Regions from separate parts of the Sporosarcina sp. SAFN-010 genome, predicted to be linked through region 1. Evidence: riboswitches for the same ligand, from Rfam matches in the RefSeq annotation. Region 1 holds a riboswitch; the other holds the start of a gene.
What was found. A riboswitch is a leader RNA that binds a small molecule or an ion and turns the genes downstream of it on or off. The one in region 1 is predicted to bind S-adenosylmethionine.
Positions count from the first base shown of each region.

Region 2: it holds a riboswitch for S-adenosylmethionine, as region 1 does, so the genes downstream of both, ACR65F_RS02740 (hypothetical protein) here and metA (homoserine O-acetyltransferase MetA) in region 1, are expected to answer to the same signal.

Region 1 is NZ_JBPFDS010000013.1:38,208-41,344, forward strand. Features, by position in the region: gene ACR65F_RS14125 (TetR/AcrR family transcriptional regulator) at 1-333, opposite strand, end outside; gene metA (homoserine O-acetyltransferase MetA) at 436-1,344, opposite strand; SAM riboswitch class I at 1,421-1,526, opposite strand; gene ACR65F_RS14135 (YitT family protein) at 1,617-2,477, opposite strand; gene ACR65F_RS14140 (AbrB/MazE/SpoVT family DNA-binding domain-containing protein) at 2,686-2,961, shown strand; gene ACR65F_RS14145 (thioredoxin family protein) at 3,027-3,137, opposite strand, start outside.
Region 2 is NZ_JBPFDS010000001.1:568,571-571,707, reverse strand. Features, by position in the region: gene ACR65F_RS02750 (sulfite exporter TauE/SafE family protein) at 1-386, shown strand, start outside; gene ACR65F_RS02745 (DMT family transporter) at 449-1,330, shown strand; gene ACR65F_RS02740 (hypothetical protein) at 1,390-1,677, opposite strand; SAM riboswitch class I at 1,754-1,851, opposite strand; gene ACR65F_RS02735 (hypothetical protein) at 1,935-2,057, shown strand; gene ACR65F_RS02730 (antibiotic biosynthesis monooxygenase) at 2,588-2,932, shown strand; gene ACR65F_RS02725 (dipeptidase) at 3,056-3,137, shown strand, end outside.

The DNA of each region.
Region 1 (3,137 bases):
TTTCAAGTGTTCAGTTGATGCTAACCCTGAATAGATCATCGCCTGAATCTCGTGGTGTTCTTTATTAACTGCAAATATCGCATCTACAAATTGTTTCAGTTGCTCATCAAACGATGCAGAATCTTCAACAGCGTCTATCACCGTTTTCAGGGTATGCTGTACCATCACTTCTGCAATCGCAGGCATGAGCGATAGTTTAGAGGGAAAGTATAAGTAAAACGTTCCTTGTGCAATCCCTGCAGCTTTAACAATATGTGAAACTGTCGTTTTTTCTACGCCTTTTTCAGTAAACACTTGAATCGCAGACTGAACAATTTTTTCTCTCTTGTTCATAACATCCCTCCACAAATGACTGACTGTCATTCATTATAATCCAATCCACTGAGAACTACAAGTTCTTCAGCTGGATCAATACTCGCCACTTCACAAATTTCATCATTTCCATTCAAATGGAGTTTGTTGGTAGACATAGTAATTAAGCCAATTTGAAAATAAGAGATGTGTATGGGAACGCCACGTGTTCAGCGGATTCAACGAGCTATTGTCATTCGGGAAGTAATTCTTAGGAATATCAATTTCAAGTCCTTTTGCTGCATCACGCTCATATTCTTCCTGCAACGTTCCCGCATCGTACTCTAAGTGCCCCGTAATCATAATGTTTTTTGCATCGTTAGATAGCACGATAAAGGGTCCAACATCTTCCGAATATGCGAGTAGATTCAATGAGTCATGCTGTTCGATATCGTATTGAGATACTCCTGTATGCCTGGAGTGTGGAGCTGGAAACAGGTCATTGAATCCTCGTGCAAGATTGACAGTTGGATTTGTAACGAGATGATCAAAAATGCCAAAACACTTAGAAGGCAGTTGGTGTTTGTTCACTCCATAGTAATGATAAAGTGCTGCTTGGGCACCCCAACAGATATGCATAGAAGATGTTACATTCACTGATGCCCAATCCAAAATCTCCTGCATTTCTCCCCAATACTCAACCTGTTCGAATTCCATTTGCTCTACAGGTGCCCCCGTTACAATCATTCCATCAAATTTTTCGTCTTTCACTTGAGGAAATGTTTTGTAAAAAGTATCCAAATGGTTTTTACTAACATTCTTCGATACATACGTTTCTGTGTGTAAAAAAGTTACATCCACTTGAAGCGGAGTATTACCTAGCAAACGCAGAAGCTGCAGTTCCGTTTTTTCTTTTTGAGGCATTAAATTCACGACTAGTATGCGTAGTGGTCTAATGTCTTGTGAGGTAGCACGCTCTTCATCCATCACAAATATTTTTTCTTGCTTCAGTAATTCTCCCGCGGGTAACGCTTTTGGTATTGTAATTGGCACAATTCTTCACTCCTATTCAGCCCATCAAAAAACTTCCGCTTTCTAAGAGAGAGAAAGTGGAAGCTAATAGCCGTTCCTCTTATCTCTCAAGACAAAGTCTTGTGGAAGTAGCACCTTCCTGAATCTATCAGGGGTTGCTGAAACGTCAATGGGCCATTTCCCTCGGTTTCTCTCGATAAGCGTATTCAATTACTGAACAGTATACCATTTCTAAGTTGTTTGTATAGTCTAACATTAAACAAAATCGAGTTTACTCACGGGCTAGCAACTAGTTAGTCGTCATATTGGGCTCTGGAAAATCCTCTTCCTAGAATTTCAGATGCATTTAAGAAGATTACGAACGATGTCGGCTCTTGCTCCTGCACAATCTTTTTAAAGTAGATCGCTTCTGATTGCTCAACGACACAAAGGATCATGGTTTTCTCCTGATTCGAGTAGCCTCCTAAAGACTTCACTTTTGTTAACCCTCGATTGAGTTCGGTATTAATGAGTGCTTGAACTTTTTCTTCTTGTTCCGTAATGATCAGGATCAGCTTGGTAGGAGATGTTTGAAGCTGCACAAAATCGATTACCTTACTCGTCACATAGATTGCCATCATGGCATAAAGCGCGAGTTCCAAGTCAAAGACAAAAGCCGAGATGATGACGACAGCACCGTCAACAATTAGCTGAGCAAAGCCACTGGAAAAGTTAGTATATTTCTTCAGAACTTGAGCAATTAGTGCAGTTCCACCTGTCGAGCCGTTCCCCCTATAAACAATTCCTAGACCGATACCAAGCATAATCCCACCATAAATAGAACTTAATAACGGATTATGAATTGGGACATTAATATCTGTCGTTAAGAAAATGAAAAATGGTACAAAAAACGTCCCCACAATGGTTCTCCAACTAAAATCTTTTCCAACAAGGACAAGCCCTAAAATGAGGAGTGGTAAATTAATAAGCCACTGTACATAAGCGGGGTTAAATCCATAAAGTTCAAAAAGAATCGTGCTTATTCCCGAAACACCACCTGCAGCTATCCGTGAAGGTAATAGGAAAATAGTAAATGCAAGTCCGACAAACGCCGAACCCACAATAATTTGGAGATAGTCAAAAATCGCTGATTTTTTAAATTGAGTAAATGTCATCGTGTCCCTCCGTTCGTGCCAACTGTACTATTCTATCAAATTACGTGTACGTTGTGACGATTGACAATGAAAAGAAGGAGAAGTTTTTTCATTCTAAATATTCTATATTAATGAACTTTCGACAAAAAATCGACCATTTTTTTGCATTTCCCAACATAGAATTGTATGATTATAGAAGAATTCAGGTACCATTGAAGGAGGTTCTCTTATGAGGAGCTTAAGCGTTGTAAGAAAAGTTGATCATCTAGGGAGAATAGTTATCCCAATTGAATTACGTGAGACAATGAAACTTCCTGAAGGACAACCACTTGAATTTTTCACGGAGGATGAAACCATTATTCTTAGGAGCTATAAAATCCGTGAAGCTTGTGTGATTACCGGAGAAATCACTTCCGATAATTTTGAACTGTCAAACGGCATGTTCGTAAGCCCTGCGGGTGCTAAAGTTATTCTTGAAGAGGTTAAAGAGGAGTTTAGTATGTAAAAAGAAAGGGTTGCTGCCAGTGGAGTCTCTTCGACTTCTCAAGCAGCAACCCTTTCAATTTTCTTTTACGCTTCAGGATTATCCAGAAATGCTGTAATCTCTTCACGCGTTTTTCTGTCTTTACTAACAAATCGACCTTTTTCTACGCCTTCGCTGTAAACAAGAAAACTTGGGAT
Region 2 (3,137 bases), on a different contig from region 1:
AGGAGCGACCAGCGAGTGAAGTGATGTTCAATAAGTGGCTTGCGGCTGGACTCGCCTTTGTCGTCGGAATAGCATCAGGAGTTGTTGGAGCGGGGGGAGCGTTTGTGCTCGTTCCAATCATGTTAACGGTACTCGCAATCCCGACCCGAATAACAATTGCCTCATCTCTTGCAATCACATTCATTTCCTCAATTGGTTCTGCGACAGGTAAAATCGCGACGGGGCAAGTATTATGGGGACCGGCGATTGTCTTGATTGTCGCGGCACTCATTGCTGCACCACTCGGCGCGAAATTCGGACAAAAAGTGAATCCAAATGTGCTGAAATGGATTCTTGCGGTGCTGATTTTAGCGACTGCCATCAATATATGGAGCGATTTGTTATAACTGATTCGGTCATCGGTGTATGATAAGATACGACTTGTATTGTTTTTCAACCGGAGGCTCTTATGACAAATCGCAACAAAGGAATTTTATTACTATTAGCGTCGGCACTCGGATTTTCACTTATGACCGCATTCGTGAAGTTATCGGGGGATGTCCCGACGATGCAGAAAACGATTTTCCGCAATGGCGTATCAATGTTCATTGCATTTTTCTTCGTTATTCATTACAAAGAAAGACTGTTCGGCAAGCGTGAAAACCAACGTTTGTTGCTGTTGCGTTCTTCACTCGGTGCGATCGGCATCGTGTTATATTTCTATGCGATTGACCATCTCGTACTTGCGGATGCAGATATGCTGAATAAAATGAGCCCGTTCATTACGATTGTGTTTGCGGCGATATTTTTGAAAGAGCATGTAAAACCATTTCAGTTGTATAGCATTTTAATCGCGTTTCTCGGGACGTTGTTCATCATCAAACCATCGTTTTCACTCGATGTTGTTCCGTATGCAGCTGGTGTTTTATCCGCAGTCTTTGCAGGTGGTGCATACACCGTATTACGAGCACTTGGTGGCCGTGAGCAGTTTTACACCGTCGTGTTTTACTTCTCGACATTCACGACCGTTGTGCTATTGCCGTTCGTGATTTTCACCTATCAACCCATGTCGCTGCAACAGACCGTGTATTTACTAGCAGCAGGAGTGTTCGCCACAGTTGGTCAATTCGGGATTACACTTGCGTACAAATACGCACCGGCAAAAGAGATTTCAGTGTTCAACTATTTCACGGTCGTGTTCTCTGCAATCCTCGGATTTGTGTTACTTGGACAAATTCCGGATGTCTATAGCTTCATTGGCTATTTCATTATATTCGGCGCGTCATTTTACATGTTTTTACGCAATCGAGGCGGGGAAGAAGTGCCTGCAGAATTGGCAAAGAAAAAATAGTTTTGTTATGAATAAAACCCTCTTTCTCACGAGTTTTCGTGGGGAAGAGGGTTTTTGCGTTATTTGAATAGTTGAGTCGCATCAGGTCCGAACGTGTCTTTGAGCAACTTCTGTTTGCGTGTTTGAATCTGCAGTGCAAGTTCGTCAGCCTGTCGTTGCAATTCCGCAATCTCTTGCAGTTCTTTTTGCAACGCTTTTTTAGAAAGTAAATCGCCTTGGTCGAAGTAATCGATCTCCTGCTGTACACGTGCAAACGTTTGATGACGCTTCATGGCTCCTGCAGAGCTATGTGGTTCTTCCTTTATAACCTGTTCCTTTTGTGCAGTAAATCGTTCAATCGTACCCACTTGGATCACTCCTCTAAAATTTGCCAAACAAAAAACTCTTCCCCCGAACAGAGAAGAGTTGCTTAAGCGCAAATTCTCCTCATCGGCCAGGTTTCCCTGTTGGCAGCAGCACCTTGCGTGAGCAGGTTGCTGAGACGTCATCGGGCCAAGTCCCTCGGTCTCTCTGGATAAGAAAAGAGTCGTTCATTTAGTTAAAGCAAGTGTAGCATATCGCGGTGGGCAGGGCAATATGCCCTTCGGTTGGAGGAATCGGAAAGATGGGGACGGTTATCGGAAGTTTGGTAGTAGTTATCGGCAACATCCTGGCAACAATCGGCATTATCCAGCAAAGAATCGGTAGCATCGTGGAATTAATCGGAATCGAGACACAACTCATGTAGTTTTAGGGATTAATTGGTAGCGCTTCGCTTGTTGAAAGCTGGGCAATCCCGCTGTGTGGAAGAATCGGCAAGAAGGGGCCAGTTATCGGCAATTGGGCAGTGGTAATCAGCAACATTCAGGCAACAATCGGCATTATCTAGCAAAGAATCGGTAACATCGCAGAATTAATCGGAATCAAGACACAACTCACCTGGTTTTAGGGATTAATTGGTAGCGCTTCGCTTGTTGAAAGCTGGGCAATCCCGCTGTGTGGAAGAATCGGCAAGATGTGCTCAGTTATCGGCAATTCGGCAGTGGTAATCAGCAACATCCTGGCAACAATCGGTATTATTTAGCAAAGAATCGGTAACATCGCAGAATTAATCGGAATCGAGACACAATTGAGCCAAGGGAAATCCCTATTTCAGTGGTGGGAGCGTTGTCTGGGGATTCGGGTAGGCGTATGCTTGAGTAAGAAGTCATTAGCACGTTTGCAGTGACACATGATCTCAAAAAAAGTGGATTTGCCAACTACAAAGGAGGCGCTCGTATGAGCCAGATGACAGCAGTGAACGTGATTCGTATCGAAAAAGGAAAAGGAGCCGAAGTTGCGGAACGCTTCGCAAAACCAAAATCCGTCCATACTTTTCCGGGATTTGTTCGGATGGAATTGTGGATGAAAGAAAGTACTGAAGATCATGATGAACTCCATGTTTGCACGACTTGGGAAGACGAAAAATACTTCACAGAGTGGCGCGAAAAGCGTGCAATCGAAAAGGCGAAGATTCGAGCTGAACAAGAGAAGAACCAAACTGGTAAACCGCCGCATAATCCGATTCTTGGTACTGAATTATCTACGTACGTCACAATGGTTCAACATTTACCAGCAAAATAAAAATTGATTCAAAAGCTTTGCCACGTGCAAAGCTTTTTTTATGGAAAAGTAAAAGTAGCTATTGATAAATATGATACAATGTATAAATTCCAATATATTAGAATATTTATAAGGGAGGATTCTATGAAAGTTTTCGACTTACATTCAGATTTGTTTACGGACATCGCCTTCCGAAGAGCACGTGGGGAGACGAACGTTTTTGACA